2 regions of the Neobacillus sp. SAB-20_R2A genome follow, and region 1 is predicted to be linked to the other one. Evidence: riboswitches for the same ligand, from Rfam matches in the RefSeq annotation. Region 1 holds a riboswitch; the other holds the start of a gene.
What was found. A riboswitch is a leader RNA that binds a small molecule or an ion and turns the genes downstream of it on or off. The one in region 1 is predicted to bind cyclic di-GMP.

Region 1 (10,910 bases):
CGGTTTTGAAACCTGTAGAGACCGTCTTGGATCCAGTATTGCAGCCGCTGGAACCAGCTTTAAATCCACTTAAGCCTGCACTAAAACCGCTAGAACCGGTCGTGCAGCAGTTGGAACCTGTCATCAAACCGCTAGAACCGGTGGTAAACGGTACGGTTAATACGGCAAATCAGACGGTGCAGACAGTTTGTTCAAGGCTGCAGTCTGCAAACGGTGTAATCACGAAGGAACTGGGCTTGCAATTAATCGAGGAGGCATTAACGAAAAAGGTCGACCTAAATCAGGTATGTCCGGCAGACACGACTCTGACTAACCAATTGGTAAAAATAGAAGAAAGCTTATTGAATACACTAGGAATTTCAAAGTTGCTGGGAATACTGATTCCGAATGATCCTGTTTCGAAGCTAACCAAAATGCGTGATGAGATTATGAAAAAGCCGGATGGTACGGTTATTTATAGTCAATAGAGAAAGAGCAGGCCTTAGAGTGCCTGCTCTTTCATTTTTGATTGGATTAAAACGCCCAATTTCCTGCTTTAAAAATAGGTTCTGTCTGTCCATCTGCGGTGATGCCATCGATGTCCATTTCAGCTGACCCTATCATGAAATCAACGTGAGTGATGCTCTCGTTTAGCCCGTTTTCCTTTAATTCATCGGCAGCCATTTTCTTGCCGCCTTCGATACAGAAAGAATATGCCATTCCGATGGCAAGATGGTTTGAGGCATTTTCATCAAACAATGTGTTGAAGAAAAGAATGTTAGATTGGGAGATTGGCGAGTTATACGGAACTAGTGCCACTTCACCAAGATAGTGGGAGCCTTCATCGGTTTCCACAAGATGCTTCAGAACTTCTTCGCCTTCCTCAGCTTTTACCCCGACAATTTTGCCGTTTTCAAAGGTAATTGAAAAACGGTCAATGATATTTCCACTGTAGCTGAGCGGCTTCGTGCTTGTGACGGTGCCGTTTACGCCAGTTTTTAATGGAACCGTAAAGACCTCTTCTGTTGGCATGTTGGCCATAAACTCTACACCGTTTTCATTGACACTGCCTGCGCCAACCCACAGATGATTTTTCGGCAGCTCAATTGTTAAGTCTGTGCCAGGTGCTTTGTAATGAAGCTTTGCATACCGTTTTTCGTTGAGGTATGTGACTTTTTCATGAAGGGTTTCATCATGCTTTTTCCAGGCTTCGACCGGGTTTTCAGCATCCACACGGACTGCTTTAAAAATAGCATCCCAAAGCTTTTCAACCTGCTTTTCGGCAGGGTCGCTCGGAAACACCTTGGCAGCCCAGGCAGGGGACGCTGCGGCAACGACAGTCCAGCTGACCTTGTCTGATTGAATCGCTTGACGATGCTTAGTCATTGCTTTTCCGGCAGCCTTTTGGAAGTTGGCAATCCTCTGCGGGTCAACGCCTTTTAGCAAGTCTGGGCTTGAAGATACCACCGACATAAAGGCAGCACCCTGCTCAACCAATTCTTCCATTTCCTTAGCCCGCCACTGCGGGTATTCGTTGAATACCTCATCTGGTGCCAGTTCATATTTGGTTCTTGTAACCACATCATCGGCCCAGTTGATAATGACATTGCGGGCGCCTGCTTCATAAGCCTTTTTAACGATTAAGCGGACAAACTCGACTGCGTCTAAGGAAGCGTTGACCAATAGGCTTTGATTTTTTTGAATATTGACGCCGACCTTAACTGCAAGCTCCGCGTATTTTTCAAGATTAGTTTGAAAATAACTCATATATGTATAATCTCCTTTATAAGAATCTTCCTTTATTGTAGCGTTTTTATTTTGAAAAAGAAAATGATAGAGGGACAGTGTTTTAAGCAAAAAAAAACAGCAGGAATAGTGTTCCTACTGCAGTTTGCTGCCATAAACTTTTATATTTAAATATACCCCTGCGGAAAATAAAACGATAAATGTAATAATGCCTGACAATGAAGTGGGAGCCATAAATGTTGACAATTCCACTTTGTCCACCGCCTTTGAAATATGTAATGTTTACACTCTAAGTATAATACTAAAAGGGGTAATTGTGAATAATTTAGTACAATTTTTTGTCTGAATTTTGAACAATAATTAAAGGGACCCTGCTAAGCTAGGATCCCAGTTTAATAGATTCTTTTTCAAATGAATAAAACATTAGCCAATAAAAGAAGGCGCTGAGGAGAGTAAGCAAAAATAATACAAAAAATGTCCAGTTGTATCCAATCCAAACGGTCATCGGGATGGACAACGGGGCGATGGTTCGGCTGATGGTATACCGCAGACTCGCTGCCGCAAAGTACTGGCCCCGCATATGTTCGGGGGCAAGTTTGGACACAAAGCTTTGCTGGAGACCTGCACCCATCAATTCTGCAAAAGTAAATACCGCCATTGCCAATATCAATCCCCAAATCCACTGCGTTTGGCTAAACAGAATCAATGAAACTCCGTATACAACCGATGAAAATACGAAAATATTTCTTTCATTAAAATTAGCTGTCCATTTGGTCACGATGACAGTTAATAACGCAACCAGCAGGCCATTCTCGGCAAGCACCATTCCAAAGGCTTGCTCACCGCCAACCTTAAATGACCAATCCCCAAAAGAAAGTAGATTTTGATTGTGAACAACATCCTTCATATACACAGGAAACAATAGGTCCAACTGCATAAACGTTTGGCCGGCTAAAACTCCCGCCACGATAAACAAGAGGAATGTTTTATCCCGTACAATTATTGCATAGTCCCGAAATTGATTGATTAAAAAATAGTACCATTTTCCGTCGACGGATAAAGTTGAAGTTTTTTGAACGGGCACTGTTTCTTTTGTTAATTTTGCTAAAATAATGCCAAGCATCATACAAACAATCGCAGCAGCAAGCAATAACTGAAAGCGGTAATGAGCATAAAAAATCCCGCCTAAAATAGGACCGATGACTACTGCGATATTAATAGATGTATAAAATATGGCGAATACCTGGCTGCGGTGTTTTTCCTCCACTAAGTCAGCAACCATGGCCTGGCTTGCTGGCCAATAAAAGGAGCCGAAAACACCGGCCGCCGCAAACGCTGCGAATCCAAGTATTGGGGACTGAAACCAGGGAGAACTGGCTGCTGAAAAAGCTAAAAAGGAAAATCCTTGCCCAATGGCAGATAGAACCATCATTCGTTTCCGCCCAAATCGGTCGGCACAGTAGCCGCCCAACAGGTTAGCTGCCACCGCAAATATTTGTGAAAAAACCAATAACAAACCGGCTTTGCTCTTGCCGAATTCCTCTGCAAAATAAATCGACAGGAACGGAAAGAACATCCAATAAGTAATATTCATGGCCGCCTCACCGAACAGGCGAACCTTCAAATTCATATCCCAATCTCTGATCCGCATGAATAATATCCTCATTTCCAAAAATGGTGCCAATTCATCATACTATTCAAGTGGAAGGGAATACAAGAAAAAAAGAGGCAGCTTTCCCATCATTGCTTACCAATAATATAGTTGAAGTTTCGGAATTACTGAATCCATTAGAGACGTATGCTATATTTAACTTACTGTAATTCGAAAGGATGTTTTAAATATGGCAAAAAGTGTTGTAATTGCTGAAAAACCTTCTGTCGCACGTGATATTGCACGTGTGCTTAATTGTAATAAAAAAGGAAATGGGTATCTAGAAGGCGAGAAATATATCGTTACGTGGGCACTAGGACACCTTGTCACGCTTGCTGACCCAGAAGATTATGATGTGAAATATAAAACATGGAAATTAGAAGACCTGCCAATGCTGCCTGAACGTATGAAGTTAACAGTCATTAGGCAGACCGGGAAACAATTTAATGCCGTTAAGAGTCAACTGACTAGAAATGATGTCAACGAAATAGTCGTGGCCACGGATGCAGGGAGAGAGGGGGAATTAGTTGCACGATGGATTATTGATAAAGTAAAAGTCAATAAACCCATTAAACGTTTATGGATCTCATCTGTTACTGATAAAGCGATTAAAGATGGTTTTGCAAACTTGAAGCCAGGCAAGTCTTATGACAATTTATATGCTTCAGCTGTCGCACGTTCAGAAGCTGACTGGTATATTGGGCTGAATGCAACACGTGCTTTAACGACCAGGTTCAATGCCCAACTAAACTGCGGACGTGTACAAACACCTACTGTGGCGATAATTGCAGCACGTGAGGACGAAATCAAAAACTTCAGAGCGCAATCCTATTACGGCATTGAAGCCCAAACATCCAACCAACTAAAGCTGACTTGGCAGGATGCAAAAGGAAACAGCCGAAGCTTCGATAAAGAAAAAATTGAGGCCATTGTCAAAAAGCTTGGCAGACAAAACGCTATTGTAACGGAAATTGAGAAAAAGCCTAAGAAATCTTTCTCTCCGGGTCTTTATGACTTAACAGAATTGCAGCGCGATGCGAATAAAATCTTTGGCTACTCTGCTAAGGAAACGTTAAACATTATGCAAAAGCTGTACGAGCAGCATAAAGTTTTAACGTATCCTCGTACTGATTCGCGCTACATTTCTTCTGACATTGTCGGAACACTCCCTGAACGGTTGAAAGCATGTGCAATAGGTGAATATCGTCCATTAGCTAATAAGGTCTTAAGTAAGCCTATTAAAGCTTCTAAGGCTTTTGTTGATGACAGCAAAGTATCAGATCATCATGCGATCATACCAACAGAAAGCTATGTAAACTTCTCAGCCTTCACAGATAAAGAGCGTAAAATTTATGATTTAGTCGTAAAACGTTTCTTAGCGGTACTATTCCCGGCATTCGAGTACGAGCAGTTAACGCTGCGAGCCAAAATCGGTGATGAGAATTTCGTGGCTCGTGGAAAAACGATTATTTCAAGTGGCTGGAAAGAAGTTTACAATAATCGCTTTGAAGATGACGATGCGTCAGATGATTTGAAAGAACAGATTTTACCTCGCATCGAAAAAGGCGATACATTAATGGTGAAACTTATCGCACAAACGGCTGGACAAACAAATCCGCCAGCTCGATTTATTGAGGCGACATTACTTTCGGCAATGGAAAACCCTGTAAAGTACATGGAAACAAACAATAAACAGCTCGCAGAAACATTAAAATCTACGGGTGGACTGGGAACTGTTGCAACACGAGCTGACATTATTGAAAAGCTATTCAACTCGTTCTTAATCGAAAAACGAGGCAAAGACATTCATATTACTTCCAAAGGCCGGCAATTGCTGGATTTAGTGCCGGAAGAGCTAAAATCCCCTGCTTTAACAGCGGAGTGGGAACAAAAGCTTGATCAAATTGCGCATGGCAAGTTAAAAAAAGAAGTGTTTATCAGCCAAATGAAAAACTACACGAAAGAAATCGTGGCTGAAATTAAAGCAAGTAATAAAAAATATAAGCACGATAATATTTCTACAAAAAATTGTCCTGACTGTGGAAAACCAATGCTTGAAGTGAATGGCAAAAAGGGAAAAATGCTCGTTTGCCAAGATCGGGAATGCGGGCATCGTAAAAATGTCTCACGTGTTACAAACGCACGCTGTCCACAATGCCATAAAAAACTTGAGCTGCGTGGCGAGGGTGAGGGACAAATCTTCGCATGTAAATGTGGATATCGTGAAAAACTTTCTGTTTTCCAAGAACGCCGGAAAAAAGAATCCGTCGGGAAAGTGGATAAACGGACAGTACAAAAATACTTAAAGAACCAGCACAAAGAGGAAGAACCTTTGAATAGTGCGTTGGCTGACGCGTTAAAAGGGTTGAAGTTTGACTAACATCATACTTAAGGGGCTATTCAAGAAGAGTGATTTCTTTATGAATAGCCTCTTTCATTCATTATCCTGCTAAAGTGATAATGTGCTAAAATTCAGAAAATTTAGTTGACAGGCAAGGTATCTGTCACATAAAATATTATCAAACTAATAATAATTTTTAGAATGGGTGGAAAATCATGAGGCAGCGCCGAAGAACCGTTCAAAATTTTATAACGTTTATTAAAGAGGCTGGATTCCAAATCTAATCAGAAATGGAATCCAGCCTCTTTCTTTATCTTACTAAAGTAATAGAGGAGTGGAGAGAAATGATCACATTAACAGGTAACAGTCTAACATTGGAGCAGATGAAGGAAGTATTGTACCGCGGCCAAAAGGTTGGCGCTTCGGAACAAAGCATGGAGGCAGCAGCCAAAAGCAGGGAAGCGGTGGAACGAATTGTTTCTGATCGTAGAGTGGTTTATGGAATCAATACCGGGTTTGGAAAGTTCAGCGATGTACTTATCGATAAAGAACATGTGCAGGATCTGCAGTTGAATTTAATTCGCTCGCATGCCTGTGGGGTAGGGGAACCATTCCCAGAAGTGGTGTCAAAAGCAATGGTCGTTCTTCGTGCCAATGCCCTGTTAAAAGGTTACTCAGGCATTCGTCCGGTAGTCATTGAAAGACTGATTGAGCTGGCTAACAAAGACATTATTCCGGTTATTCCGCAGCAGGGTTCATTAGGTGCTAGCGGGGATTTGGCGCCATTATCCCATTTGGCATTAGTTGTTGTAGGTGAAGGCGAAGTATTCTATAAAGGCGAGCGTGTGGAAGCAGGCATTGCCCTTCAGCAGGAAGGTCTTTTCCCACTAACACTTGAGGCTAAAGAAGGTCTTGCTCTCATTAACGGAACGCAGGCCATGACAGCTATGGGGGTCGTCGGATACCTAGAAGCAGAGCAGCTTGCTTTTGAGAGCGAACTGATTGCTTCCATGACGATTGAAGGGTTAAATGGAATTCTCGATGCTTTTGCAGAAGAGGTTCAAGTGGTCAGAGGCTACCAGCAGCAGATTGATACAGCAGCAAGAATCCGCCGCTATTTGAGTGACAGCTTATTAACAACGATGCAGGGAGAACTGAGGGTTCAGGATGCTTACTCTCTTCGCTGCATCCCGCAGGTTCAAGGTGCTTCCTGGCAGGCGCTTGATTATGTAAAAGAAAAGCTGGAAATAGAAATGAACGCGGCCACTGACAATCCACTAATTTTTGATGATGGGGAAAAGGTCATCTCCGGTGGAAACTTCCACGGGCAGCCAATTGCTTTTGCAATGGACTTTATGAAAATCGCAGTAGCAGAACTTGCTAATATTTCAGAACGTCGTGTGGAACGGTTAGTTAATCCGCAATTAAGCGATCTGCCACCGTTTTTAAGCCCGCAGCCAGGCCTGCAATCAGGGGCAATGATTATGCAGTATGCAGCGGCTGCACTTGTTTCAGAAAATAAAACTTTGGCGCATCCAGCTAGTGTGGATTCCATTCCATCATCGGCAAACCAAGAGGATCATGTCAGCATGGGGACAATAGCATCAAGGCATGCTCATCAAATCATCCAAAACACTCGCAGGGTCCTTGCGATTGAGATGATTTGCGCCATGCAGGCCGTCGAATATCGCGGTGTAGAGAAAATGGCGACCCATACGAAGAACTTCTATGAAAAAGGCCGGGAGCAGGTGGCATCCATTAAGCAGGACCGCATCTTCTCGAAGGATATCGAAAGACTGGCAGAATGGCTGAAAACTGTGGAATTTTCTCAGTTTATGAAGAAATTAAGCTTCGAAAAATAAACGGAGTAAAAAGGCGTGAAAACTCTTCACGCCTTTTACTCTGTCTGCTCAGGAAGCAGGCGGGCGGTATCCTGCCGCGTGTCCTCTTCCTCAATTCTATTTTTAAAGGCCTCCTGGGTGACAATAAACTCTTCATCCCCAATTGCCTGCTCAGCATGACTCTCGGTCATGGTGTTCTTGGGGAATTCACCCGGATGGTTTTTGTTTTTATGATTAAAATGTTCTCCACGTGCCAAGTCTAACACTCCTTTCGTTATCGCTTGTAGCATGCCCCAATAAAGCTGAAATCATTACCGATTTATTTTTCAACCGAAATGGACCTTTGTTATAATAAATATAGTGAGTATGCTAAAAAAGGAGGGCAATAACATGGATATGTTTCATATTGTCTCAGAAGATCGGATTAAAAAAGCATACAAAGATGGAGAATTTGATAATCTTCCTGGATATGGAAAACCCCTGAAGCTTGAAGATTTATCAGGTATTCCAGAAGAACTGCGCATGGCTTACAAAATCCTGAAAAATGCAGGCTTTTCAGAAGAGGAAAACCATTTACGCAAAGAGATGATGACCATCGAGGATCTCATCAAAAAATGTGACGACAGCGGTAAGAAGGAAGATTTGCAAAAAAAGTTAAATGAAAAGCTCCTTCGCTTTAATCAATTGATGTCAAAACGAGGGGCGAAAACAAATTCGTCAATTTTCAAAAATTACGAACAAAAGGTAGAAAAACGGTTTAAATAAATTCTGATTAGCAAAAAAAAGCTGGCGAGGAGAGAATTTTTACAATTCCTCTTCACCAGCTTTTTCTTCTGATTTGGCAGGCTTGCACATGCGGTCTAAGAAATAACCTGCAAATACCATAAAAGCAATGGGGATTGAAAAGTTTAACACATGGACAATGGTCAATGCCTATCACCTCTATTTTTGTTTTGAATATTAACAATATTCTGTATATTAATATGTTGTTAATATTATATGCTAATCGTCACAAATTAGACAAATGTTTTCGTCATAAAATCAGAGCCAAAAATAAAGAAGGAAAAATTTTCTTCCCACAAATTAGGAGAATATTCGACTTCAAATGCTCTATTATTTATATATTCCATTTTCAGGCAATGGGAATTAGAGGAAAAAATGCGGAAGTTTGTCAAAAAATGTCTAAAAAGGGGGTTCAGAATATTAAAAATGCTGACAAAAACTAACACTTTGTTATAAAAGGACTAGTTATAATGAACTTACTAAAGAGTTAGTATGAATTTAGTCCTAGAAAAGATGAACTAATGAAATAATAAATAGACAGTTATTTTTCAGAAAAAGGCAAACTTGGTGAAAATCAAGGACGCAAAGCCGAGGGTCTAAGGTGGAAATAGAGAGAAGCTATGATGGCCGGGCTGCCTGAAATACGGGTAAGTATTTTAGGGGGTTGTTAGTATGAATTTGGAGATTGAGCAGATGGAGAAGCTTGACAAGGATTGGCTAGTACTAATTATGGAAGCTAAGAAGATTGGATTATCGGTAGAAGATATTCGAAATTTCCTAAGCGGAAATCACCAATCAGAACAATTTGTTACATACCAAAATGAAAAAACATCCTACAAAAATTAAGAATTTTTGTAGGATGTTTTTTTTGTACATTTTAACTATTGTTTTGATTGTTCCGCCATTTATTAAATTCCAAGAACTCGCGGAATTGATCTTTTGAAACACCGGAGGTCATGGCTTCCTTTACTAAATTCATCCAATCATTGTCCAATGCCGTCTTGTCAATCTGCTCATGTATTAAATGCTCAACCGGAATGTTTAATACACCGGCAATCTTTTCAAGAAACTGTATGGACGGATTCTTTTGAAGGTTTCTCTCAAGCGAGCTTAAATAGGATTTTGCAACACCTGCCTGCTCTGCTAGTTCAGAAAGTGACATCTTCTTCTCTTGGCGGAATTTCTTTACGCGGTCACCTATCATGGATTCTCACACACCTAAAAATAATTTATAACATCATTCTATCAAAAAGAATTTGAGAGTACCATATTAAGAACAAAGGAATATGGCAAATTATCGAAATTTGCATAATTAATTTTTACATTGAGAAAGTAGTTTTGAAAAATAAGTCCGTTAGCGTTAATATTAAAGTGTTGCCAAAAATGTCATATAGTAATCGTTTTTTATATACCAGCATTCGCACAAATCGGTCTCCAGACAAAAGAATTTTTTCAAAAAGGCAGGGGAATATTACATGATTGTCTTAAAGTCACAACGAGAAATCGAAGCAATGAAAAAGGCAGGAGAAATCCTCGCTGCCTGTCACAAAGAAATTGCCAAAATGATTAAGCCAGGGATTACCACTTGGGAAATTGATCAGTTTGTAGAGGGATTTTTAAAAAAGCATAATGCCACTCCGGAACAAAAAGGTTATAAGGGCTACGAATACGCAACATGTGCAAGTATTAACGATGAAATCTGCCATGGCTTCCCAAGAAAAGAACCACTGCAGGAAGGGGATATTGTCACAATCGATATGGTTGTTAATTACAACGGAGCCTTGGCTGATTCAGCATGGTCTTACGCAGTTGGCGAGGTTTCCGAAGAGACTAAGCATTTGTTAAAAGTCACAAAGGAAGCCTTGTACAAGGGAATTGAACAAGCGGTTCCAGGCAACCGGATTGGCGATATCGGTCATGCCATCCAGACTTATGTGGAAAGTGAAGGACTCTCGGTTGTCCGCGACTTTATCGGACATGGGATTGGAGCAGTGATTCATGAAAAGCCGGATGTACCTCATTACGGTTTGCCGGGTAAAGGCCCAAGAATTAAAGAGGGAATGGTATTTACGATTGAGCCAATGGTGAATATCGGATTATTATTCACCAAAATGGATTCAAACGGGTGGACAGCAAGGACCGTCGATAGCACCTATTCCGCCCAATATGAGCACACAATCGCCGTTACCAAAGATGGCCCGATCATTTTAACTGATCAAGATTAAAAAATAAAAAAACAGATCTCATTCGAGGTCTGTTTTTATTTTTTACGCAAGTTTCCCAATTCTTCAACTAGAGCCTGCATTTCATTAGGGCTGAAGGAATTCTTTTTCATTACCATTTCATAAATCTCTTTCAACTCTTCATACATTTCCTCATCAAAATGGGAAGGCTTAATGGCGCCTAGATTCAAAACCTTTAACTTCTCTTTAATTTGCTCAATCATATATTCAACATTTTCTACCGACTTCAACGATAAATCCATTTTCGGTCACCCTTTCGGAAATTCATATGTCCATCTTTTCATGTTCACTGAATGATGTCAACATAGAAAAATTAGGGCCAGACT
Region 2 (10,910 bases), 1.8 Mb from region 1:
TTGAAATCCCTTGTCAAATCCGCTACCTTTCTCTTAACCCTCTCTATTTGCTTATCCAAAAAATATAGGTATTGGTCTCTTTCCAGCATTTCCGTCACTCGAAGTGAAGTTTTTTGCTCGAAATCTCGTAAATAACTTTCTTTCCGTTCCACAAGCTCAAGCAGTTCTCCCTCGGCGATTTCCTTCTTTTTCCGAGCCATATTCATCTCATTTAGAGCCGATTCCTTTTCTTTTTCCTTCATATTTAATATCTTTTCAAACCGAAATTGGAAACTCATCTAGCCATTCCTCCAAATTGTTGAATCATCGCCGCGACTGCATCATCTAAATGAGAGGTTTCATTGACGCCCTGCTTCAAAAAGCTGTCTATCCAAACCTTGTACTTAATGGATAAATCAATTTCGGCATTCGTTCCTTGTTTATAGGCGCCGATTTTAATTAAATCCTCTGCTTCTTTATATATGGCCATATGCTGCTTCAGGATTTCCGCACTCCGAAGATGCTCCGGGTCCCCGATATCCTTCATTACCCGGCTGACACTGTTCAGCACATTAATCGACGGGAAGTGTCCCTGCTGCGCAAGCTTTCGGTCTAACACAATATGTCCATCGAGGATTCCTCTAGCCGTATCAGCAATCGGCTCATTCATGTCATCGCCGTCCACCAACACTGTGTAAAAAGCAGTGATTTCCCCGCGCGGTCCGGTTCCAGCCCGTTCCAAAAGCTTCGGCAGCATTGCAAAGACTGATGGGGTATATCCTTTTGTAGTCGGCGGTTCCCCGATAGCCAAGCCGATTTCCCGCTGCGCCATCGCATAACGGGTAACCGAATCAAGCATCAGGTTGACACTCAACCCCTGGTCCCGAAAAAATTCTGCAATCGTTGTAGCGATGATGGCGCCCTTTATTCTCACCAAGGCTGGCTGGTCGCTAGTGGCCACAACCACGACCGATTTTTCCAAACCCTTCTTACCAAGGTCCCGTTCGATAAAATCAAGCACCTCCCGGCCCCGTTCGCCGATCAGGCCGATGACATTGACATCCGCGCTAGTGTTCCGGGCAATCATCCCGAGCAAGGTACTTTTTCCAACGCCGCTTCCGGCAAAAATGCCGACTCGCTGGCCTTTCCCAACCGTGAGCAGTCCGTCAATCGCGCGGACCCCGACATTCAAAGGCGTATGTATTCTCGGCCGCTTTAACGGATTTGGAGGATTATTGTTGGTGTCGACCTCGACCAAACCGGACGGAAGCGGACTTTCATCCATTGGCTTGCCTAAACCGTCCAACACCTTTCCTAATAATTCCATGCCCACTTTGACGGTAAGCGGCTTCCCTGTTGAGACTACTTCACAACCAGGACCGATGGAAACAAGTTCCCCCAATGGCATTAGCAGAACCCGGTTTCCTTTGAAGCCTACGACTTCTGCTTCTAACGGCTTCTCAGATGAAGACGGATAAATAAGGCAGACATCGCCCAGCTTTACATCAGGCCCCTGCGATTCAATCGTCAAGCCAATGACTTGGGTGACTTTTCCGTTAAACTTAATCGGGTTGATGGTCTGCAGCGTTTGCAAATATTTTTCAATTTTCAAGAGCTTGTTCATACGTATCATCCCTCAGCGTTTTCAGGAGTGCCTGTTTGATTTCCTTCAGCTGGACATCTATCCGGGCATCGATGCTTCCGTACGAGGTGCGGATCACGCAGCCGCCTTCTTCAATCGAATGTTCCGGCAAGATTTTCACCTCTATCTGCCCTTCCACAGATTCTAGGATTTGCTGGCGCTGGTTTTGCACAAACTCATAATCATCTGGACTGACACAAATCGAAATCGACGATCGTTCGTTCGAATACAGTAGGCTCTGCTTGATCAGATGAAGAAGCACCTCCGGGTTTGTTGCCAATTCCTTATGGATTACCTTGGCCGCAGTTTGAATGGATAAATCAATGACAAACGGCTCGGACTCCTTAATAATGGCCTTTTTCTCTTCATACGCTTTTTCGAGCACTTCCTGGGCCAGCTCGATTCTACCAGTGTAGTCGTGATGGGCTTGCTGTAGGCCTTCGCCATAGCCTTGCTGGAATCCCTTCTGCTTGATTTCCTCCAGCTGCGCCATCACTTTTTCCTGCTCTAAAAACTTCCACTTCTCCAGCTCTTCGGCCGCTTGTTCTTTTTCCATTGCCGCCTTCATTTGGGCTTGGAGGACGATTTCCGCCGCCTGCTGTTCTGCTTCCTGCAGGACTTCCTCGGCGCTTTGGTCCGAATGTGGAAAATAGGAATCCTTCCCTTTATGTAAAGATAAGTATTTCGTTTCAATGACGGGCGAGATGAATGTAGCTTTAAAAAGATTAGATGACAATTTCCTCCACCCCTCGCTCTATGATGATGGAGCCTTCTTCTTCGAGCCTGCGAATGATGCGGACAATCCGTCCCTGCGCTTCCTCCGCTTCCTTTAAGCGGACAGGACGGTCGAATTGGCTTTGTTCCTCGAGCGCCTCCGCACGTCGTTTGGAGATATTTTTAAAAATAGCCTCTTTGAGGTCTTCGCTGGCAATTTTCAATGCCAAGTATAAGTCTTCACCGTCCACATCCCGTAAAATCCGTTGAATCGAATGATTATCGAGTAAGGCGATATCTTCAAAGACGAACATTTTGCCTTTGATTTCTTCGGCGAGACCCGCATTTTGCCTGCTCAACGATTCTAAAATATGCTTTTCCGTGCTTCGGTCCACCCCGGTCAGGATATTGACAATATTGTCAATCCCGTTGTTGACTGAATAATCCTGCGAAGTCGTCGTCGACAGTTTTTCCTGCAGCACTTCCTCTACCTGCCGAACCACTTCAGGCGAAACCGTGTCCATCAAGGCAATTTTTGTGGCGATTTCCGCTTGCTTTTCCGGTGAAAAAGAAGACAAAATCGCTGAGGCCTTTTTCGGCTCCAAATAAGAAAGAACGAGTGCGATGGTTTGGGAATTTTCATATTGCAAAAGGTTGAGGATTTGAACTGGCTCCGCCTTTTGCGCAAAGTAAAAGGGCTTCTTTCGATTCTTTTCGGAGGAGCGGTTCAGCATCTCCTTCGCCTTTTCTTCGCCAAAGGAGAGTGCGAGCACATCCTTGGCAAAGTGCTCACCACCTGTCGAAACGACCTTCCGCTCAGATGCCATTTGGTAAAATTCTCTGAGCACATCTTCCTTCACCTTGGCATCGATCCATTGAAGATGGGCAATCTCCTTTGTAATCAATTCCACTTCGTCTTCCTTCAGCTGTTTCAAAATTGCTGAAGACCCCTCTTTCCCCAAAGCAACCAAAAGGATCGCAACTTTTTGAATTCCCGTTAACTTCCGCATGTTATCCCTCCTTTTCTTCCTTTAACCAGTACCTTAACAGGTCGACAAATTCATCCGTATTTTTACCAGCCAATTGATTTAATTCGTTTTGCACTGATTCCTTTTTGTTAATGATAGGCTCAAAATCGGTAAGCTTTTTCATTTCTAAAAATTCTGAGGCTGACTCCATGTCCTCTTTCTTTCTCCTTCTAAGCAGGGCGGCAAGAATTAAACCACCGACCAAAAGGAGACCTAATGCTGCTGCTCCAATCCAGATATAATTCATATAAGTTTCCTTTTGACTTAAATCCGTCTTGGCAGGTGTTAAATCCTTTTTACCAGCAAATTCTCTTGGGAATACGGTGATGCGGTTGTTAATATCAGCATCTGTTAGCCCTTTATTGTCCTTTATCGCTGTGCGTACTACGTTGGCAATAATATTTCGGATATTATCCTGTGTATCTGCTGTTAAGGATGACGGAACTTTCGGATTCGGCGGTTCCACACCGACGTTAATGGTCAAATCGTCAATCGTATACGGACTTTCGACCATTTCCTTTGTAATCCGGTTGAATTCATAGTTGACGCGATTAACTTTTTCCTGGTAGTCATTTTTTCCGCCGCTGCCTTCAGCCGCATAGGCAGGCACATCGCCTTCACCGGTGCCGTCTACACCGCTCGGAACGGCCCCCTCGCCACTGTAGGATTTCGTGACCTCTTCAACACTAACGGCCATTCCCTTATCGGAATTCGGGAGCGGTTCGACTAAGTTTTGCTGCGTCTTCACCTGGTCGAAATTCAGCTTCACAAAGGTCTGGACCAGCACCTTATCCTGCCCAAGCATCGTGCCGAGCATCTGCTGGATGCTGCGCTGAATGTCTGCCTCTACCTTTTGCTTGATCTCCCGTTGGCTTTCATAGCTGTCTACCCCGGCAAAGGCATTATCGCCTGACTGCGGCAAGGAAAGAAGCTGGCCATTTTCATCGGTGATGACGATGTTTTCTTCAGGCAGATTCGGAATGCTCTTCGATGCCAAATGGTATAGAGCTTTAATCTGCTGTTTTTCCAATTGATAGCCTGGCTCGAGGTCAACAATAATCGATGCACTGGCTTTCCCTTCTTCCTCCGGCCGAATAAACACGCTGTCCTTTGGAAGAGTAATCATGACCTCCGCATTTTTGACGCCGTTGATTTTCGTCATCAAATTGGCCAGCTGCCCTTGAATGACCTCTCTCTCGATGGCATCAAGTTCGCGATCGGTGACGCCGAATTTCAAATCCTTGGTCTGTTCTGAAAAACTAATCGGACCGCTTTTTGGAAACCCTTCTGCCGCCAAGTTGACGATCAGATCTGCAGATTGCTCTTTCGGAACGAGAATTTGCGTGCCATTGTTGGTCACTTCTATGTCCGTAACCCCCTGCTTTTCCAAGACGGCCTTAATCTCGCCAATTTCTTTTTGACTCAAACTATTGGCATACAAAGGAACAAGGCTGGGCTTGGAAAAATAAAAAATACCAAAGCTGAGCAGGGCCACTAGTAAAATAAACGTCCCGATATATAATGTTTTATTTTTCTTGCTCGCGTTTTTCCAAAACTGCGAGAGTTTTTCCTTGAAATCATTTAATTTCTGATTCATAAGCCCTCCGCTATGCTAGCCAAGAATCGGCTGCACCTTTAAAACCTGCATTCTTCACATGACTTCCTGATAAGGTGATGCACAAGAACGCCCCTTTGCTTCTGAAAAGTGATGCACAAGAACCGTCCCCATGCCTCACCCATGCCTCACCCATGCCTCAAACTTGCATTCTCATGATTTCTTGGTAGGCTTCGACTACTTTGTCCCTTACTTGGGTTGTCAGCTGCAGGGCGATTTGTGCTTTTTGTGCAGCTATGGTGACGTCATGGATATTTTTTATTTCACCTGTGGCTATTTTTTCGGACATGTTTTCCGATTGGACAATTGTTTCATTTGCTTTCTGTAAGGCCTCGCTTAACGAGTTCGAAAAAGAGGTGCCTGACACGGAAGCGGGCTGTGCATTTTGGGTTTTTCCCACTATCGATGCTTTCGCCGGAAACAGCTGATCAATTCTCATTCTTTAACACTCCTTATCTGCCAATATCTAAAGCTTTCAGCGACATATTTTTTCCAACATTAAAGGCTGTGATGTTCGCTTCATATGTACGGGAGGCTGTCATCAGGTCGACCATTTCTTTTGTAATGTCCACGTTTGGCATCATCACGTAGCCTTCATTATTGGCATCGGGATGGGTCGGGTCATAAACCGGCCGAAACGGAGTTTTGTCTTCTACGATTCTTGTAACCTTGACCCCATTTGAATTCATTTCATTTTGCAAGAATTGGCTGAACGGGGTTCCTCCCGTCCCATTCGCTTGCACCTCGACCATCTTCCGCCGGTAAGGCATCCAGACCCCCTCCACCAATTGGCCCCGGGTGGTCGTCGCATTGGCGATATTGGAGGAGATTGTATCCATTTTTAACCGCTGGGCGGTTAGGGCTGAAGAACTAATATTTAAGGGTTGGAACATTGACATTATGAATCACCTACCTGCTCTTAATCGCTGTTTTAAGTAAATTGAATTCTTCGCTTATCTGGTATGATAATGTTTGGTACCAAATCGAGTTTTTGGTCAACTCCGTCATCTCACTATCCATATCCACCCCATTGCCGCTATTTTGCATGACAGTAGGTTCCTGGGTCACCAAAGGCTTGCTTGAAGCAGCTATGCCGATTGGGATATGCTTGGCATTGGTTCTCTTCCCGTCAAAGCCAGCACCGGAAAGTTCTTGTTTTAAAATGTCTTCAAAAATAACTTTTTGTGGTTTATAGTTTGGAGTGTTCACATTGGCGATATTGTTGGAAATGGCATTATGTCTTAACACAGAGGCATCTAAAGCACGTTGGACTAGATTGATGTTTTGAAGTATCGACATGGGTCAGCTCTCCTATAAAAAATTCAGAATATTTAAATTTTAATTTTTAGGACATAAAAAAGACCATTCCGAAGAATAGTCTAATAGGGTAAACTATGAGTCTCTTCGGCAACTGGCTGGCGTAATCCCTTCGGATCCTTAGCCCCTATAGCTTTGCGTCGCTGGGTTTCCCCAGGTTTGCTATTATCGGATTGTATTTGTCGATTTTTGGAAAATCATATTGTCGAATTTTTCCTACAAAAATAATAATACAATGGTTTTAGTCAGTTGACAACAAAATTAATTAAAAAGGCCTACTTAACTAAAATTAGTTAAGCAGGCCGTACTATTTTCAGCGCTTCTTTCCAGGTATCCTGCAGTTCTGTTAACATTTTTTCCACTTCGATTAACAGCTGCTCGTCCTTTTTGATATTCGCCTCTATTAACTTTTCCTTCATGTAATCGTAAAGTACTATAAAAGATTTTGAGATTTCGATATCCATATTCAGGGTAACCATTAATTCGGTAACAATTTTTTGAGCCCGCTGGATTCGGTCATTCGCCCTTTGCCAATCATTTTTCTCCATCGCCATTCTGGCCTGAAGGATAAATTTAATCGCCCCGGTATATAACAAAAGGGGCAGCTCTTCTTTTTTCGCATATAATACTTGATTATTTTCGTAAGATTGATAGGCATTGTTCAAAGCCAAAAGTCTCACACCTTTCCCTTATTTTCGCTTGTCGTAAAAAATTCCGCTTACCGCTGCCGCAGCTGGTTCCCCATACTGCTGTTTGATCGTTTTCTCTTTTTGGAGAGAACCAATCGCCGCAAGAATAGTTTGCTTGGCCCTAGTTAATTTTTCCTGAAGCTTTCGTTCTAACGTGTGAATGTGCCGGAGCTCTTCCTTGATGGCTTCGCTCATGAGGATGGCACCGTTACGTTGATCTAGCTCGTTTACTTTCTCAATGCACTGGTCCCGTTCTTGGAGCAGCTGTTCAATAAGTTCTACTTCATTCGTTTCTAGTAGATTGCTTGTCAGCTGATAGTAATCTTTTAAAAACTGCTCTTTTTGTTGCTCCATCGATTACATTCCACCACCCATTTGCTGCATCAGCCAGCTGCTTTGCGTATTCGACTTCTGGATGGCCTGCTCCATCGCGGTGAACTGCTTCCAGTAATAGCTTTCCTTTGTCTGCAGGCGTTTCTCCCAGGAATCAATTTGCTCATCCAGCCGCTTTAACGCCTTGGATAGGTAGGTATCACTTGAATAACCGGCCGTCTTCGTTATGTCCTTCATCGTTTCGTTCAGCTGGTCATACAACCGCCAGGCGACCCCGCTGTTTTGAAACTCTTCGGCATTGTTCACTGTGTTGTTGGTGGAAGCCCCCATATCGTATTTTTTTGAAAAAAGCTGAGCGACTTGGTCTAGATTATTTTCCAGTGCCGCTTTCAATTTCGTTTCATCGATGACGAGCTTGCCATTATCCCGGTAGTTAGTACTTGAGGTGATGCCGATTTCCGCTAGCGTATCGAAGTCACTGTTCATTATGGCAGGATCTTTGTCACTGACTTTGGAATAGAGGATGGACCGCATTTTGTCGAGAGCGGAGGCAATCATCTGGTCATTTGATAGTAGGCCGCTCTTTGCTTTTTCCTCCCACAGCTCGATTTCTTTGTCCTTCATATCCTTCTTCTGGTCATCTAACAAAGGGGTATAGTCTTTATAGCGCTTTTCGCCCAATTTGTCGTGAAGGGTTTTGATTGTTTCGTTGTATTTGTCAACAAAGCCTTTGATTGTGTCAAAAATCGCATCGACATCTGGTTTCTTCGTAATGTTGACATTGCTTCCGGCCGGCAATTCGGTTTTTAGGTTAAACTGGATGCCGTCGTAGGTAAATTGGTTGCTTTTGATCGTGATGGTCGTTCCGTTAATGGTGACCTCGCCGGGTGTTGATGAGACGGGTGAGGTACCGACAGCCCCGCTGGCGTTTCCTGCTGGGAAGTCATTCTGCTGGCTGTCTACCGTACCCGCTGTAATCTTAAGCACGTTTGAGCTGTTGGATACATTGGCAATGCTGATACCTGTCTGGTCATCCTTTGAGGTGAAAATAATAGCATTATCGCCGCTGGAATAAGTGGCCGTCACCCCTGTTTTCGTGGATAAGGCATTAATTTTTGTAATCGAGCTTTGGATTGTATCCTGTGCAGTAAGGCTGATAGGTTCGTTGTTTAGGGTAAAACTAAATCCCGATCCTAGTTCGGCTTTATCATTGGCTACTCCTGCCTGTGCGAATTTGACAGAGGAAGGCGTACCCGGCTGATAGAGTTTGGCAGAGGAAATCACGTATTCACTTCTGCTTGAGGTGCCTGTAAGAGAAACATCGACCTTGGCGGCATCCGAGGACGACAGCTTGCTTTTTTGAAAAGTGGATTCGAGCCTGAGCGCTTCCATCGAAGACCGCAAATCGAGAAATTTGGTATTCACATCGCGGTACGCATCCATTTTCCATTCTGTCATCGTCTTATTTTGAATTACCTTGTTTAAGGGGATTTTTTCCGCGTTCATTAATTTGGTCACAAGCGCCTCAGTATCCATCCCCGACGCCAGACCGGATAAGCGAAAATCATTTGATATCATTTTTGGGAATCCTCCGTACGTTCATTTCATGCTTTATTAATAATTACGGCAGGTTGCTGGGTAACGTTTAGTTCTTTTTGAAAACTTTGGGGAGTGGGGGGCCGGATATAAGATTCGCGGATAAATTTTAGAATTCGCCGATATATTCGGAAATCCGCGGATATATTTAAAAATTTGCGGATATATTCGGAAATTCGCAGATATCGTTAAAAAATCCGCGGATATATTTAGAATACAGAAAAAAAGAAAGGCCGCGAAAGCCTTTCTGGAGGTTAATTGATTGTTTTATTTAAAATTTCCGTAATTCTTATCCCAAAATAATCGTCGATGACGACCACTTCTCCTTTGGCGACAATTTTTCCGTTGATCAAGACATCGACTGGCTCTCCGGAGACACGGTCCAGTTCGATAATGGAGCCTTGTGTGAGTTCGAGAATTTCGTTAATTTTCTTTTTCGTCCGGCCCAGCTCCACGACAAGCTCCAACGAAATATCCATGAGCAAATCCAAATTAACGGAGTCATCCGGTTCCCGCTTTTGCGGTTCATCCGGCAAGTCTTGAAAAATAAACGGCTTCGTTTCCTTTTCGGTATCGCCTAATAGAGCTTCCAATTCTTCTCTTGAAATTTTCCCCTCGTTACTCATCTTATTTTCCCTCTTTTTCTAAAACAGTTTCGATTTCGGCTGCCAGCCGTGTCTTCTTCACACCCGGTTTAACAAAGAATTTCACTTCTTTGCCCACCTTCGCCTTTAACGGTTCATCATACAACTGATTCAACTGGATGACATCCCCGGCGTTTAACGATAAAAACTCTTCAATCGAAATCTTCGAGCGCCCTAGTTCGACGCTTAACGGGATTTCCAGTTCTTCAATTTTGGACTTTAACAGCTTGGATTCCTGCGTGCTTTTGGCGTGACTTCGGGTCGAGAACAATTGATAGGATGACAGCTTTGGCAAAAACGGCTCCAAAATGATATACGGAATGCAAATGTGCATTTTTTCCGTCACATCACCGATTTTAATCGTAAAGGCAATCACAATCACGGTTTCATTCGGGATGGCGACCTGCAGAAACTGGGGATTCGTTTCTATCTCAATCACCTTCATATCAACGTTCATGAGATCCTTCCACGATTTCCGTAAATTCTCTACAAAGCCCTCGAACAGCTTATGAAGAATTTTATTCTCAATTTGCGTTAACGTTGTTTTATCCCCGGAGGCTGCCGAAAGCTCCCGGCCGCCGAGCAGACGATTGAGGATGGCATATGCCATTTGCGGCTTTAGCTCCATAATCATGCGCCCTTTTTCGGACGTTTCAAAAACGTTTAAAATTGTATAAGCCGGCAGTTCCTTGATGAATTCCTCGTAAAGCATTTGATTGACCGACACCACATCCACTTGCACGATGGTTCTTAATTGCGTCGAAATTGAGGAAGCCAGCTGATAAGCGAAATTATCATGGATTCTCGTCAAAACACGAACCTGCTCCATCGATAAGCGAAGCGCTTTTTTAAAATCATAAACTTTGACGTCTTGGCTGTTTTGAATGATTTTTTCTTTCATTGCGTAGGTTCCACCACCATAAAATGATGCGAAGGGAAAGCAGTAATACTTTCCCTCCCTTATAAAAATTTGAAACTATTATCGCTTTAAATTCACCAATTCTTCCAAAATGGAGTCGGACACGGTAATCACCTTGGCGTTCGCCTGGAAACCGCGCTGTGCGGTAATCATTTCGGTAATCTCTTCGGACAGGTCCACGTTTGACATTTCCAGCTGGCCGGAAACAATTTGCCCAGCATGGTTATCAGAACGCTTCGCAATTAGATTATCAATATTGGTTTCTGTATCGGAATTTCCTGTTAATTCATACAGGGAACCGCCCACTTTTTTCAAGCCGCCTGGATTGGAAACAACAACCGTACCTAAAGTGGCAATCTCATCGGCGGTGCCAGCAGGAGTGACCCCTTTAATAACCCCATTATAATCAATGGTGTAGGAAACATAAACATCTG

Region 2: it holds a riboswitch for cyclic di-GMP, as region 1 does, so the genes downstream of both, flgB (flagellar basal body rod protein FlgB) here and V5M37_RS05650 (anti-repressor SinI family protein) in region 1, are expected to answer to the same signal.

What each region holds. Positions count from the first base shown of each region.
Region 1 is NZ_CP145895.1:1,128,079-1,138,988, forward strand. It holds gene V5M37_RS05610 (hypothetical protein) at 1-467, shown strand, start outside; gene V5M37_RS05615 (aminopeptidase) at 514-1,746, opposite strand; gene V5M37_RS05620 (MDR family MFS transporter) at 2,105-3,376, opposite strand; gene V5M37_RS05625 (DNA topoisomerase III) at 3,567-5,756, shown strand; gene hutH (histidine ammonia-lyase) at 6,062-7,579, shown strand; gene V5M37_RS05635 (hypothetical protein) at 7,615-7,815, opposite strand; gene V5M37_RS05640 (DUF1992 domain-containing protein) at 7,949-8,323, shown strand; gene V5M37_RS05645 (hypothetical protein) at 8,363-8,488, opposite strand; cyclic di-GMP riboswitch class I at 8,889-8,981, shown strand; gene V5M37_RS05650 (anti-repressor SinI family protein) at 9,014-9,187, shown strand; gene V5M37_RS05655 (helix-turn-helix domain-containing protein) at 9,219-9,545, opposite strand; gene map (type I methionyl aminopeptidase) at 9,817-10,566, shown strand; gene V5M37_RS05665 (DUF1128 domain-containing protein) at 10,602-10,826, opposite strand.
Region 2 is NZ_CP145895.1:5,257,884-5,268,793, forward strand. It holds gene fliJ (flagellar export protein FliJ) at 1-278, opposite strand, end outside; gene fliI (flagellar protein export ATPase FliI) at 275-1,603, opposite strand; gene V5M37_RS25900 (FliH/SctL family protein) at 1,581-2,357, opposite strand; gene fliG (flagellar motor switch protein FliG) at 2,347-3,345, opposite strand; gene fliF (flagellar basal-body MS-ring/collar protein FliF) at 3,347-4,960, opposite strand; gene fliE (flagellar hook-basal body complex protein FliE) at 5,118-5,417, opposite strand; gene flgC (flagellar basal body rod protein FlgC) at 5,431-5,877, opposite strand; gene flgB (flagellar basal body rod protein FlgB) at 5,888-6,277, opposite strand; cyclic di-GMP riboswitch class I at 6,382-6,469, opposite strand; gene fliS (flagellar export chaperone FliS) at 6,589-6,975, opposite strand; gene V5M37_RS25935 (hypothetical protein) at 6,985-7,338, opposite strand; gene fliD (flagellar filament capping protein FliD) at 7,342-8,895, opposite strand; gene fliN (flagellar motor switch protein FliN) at 9,168-9,539, opposite strand; gene fliM (flagellar motor switch protein FliM) at 9,541-10,458, opposite strand; gene V5M37_RS25955 (flagellar hook-basal body complex protein) at 10,537-10,910, opposite strand, start outside.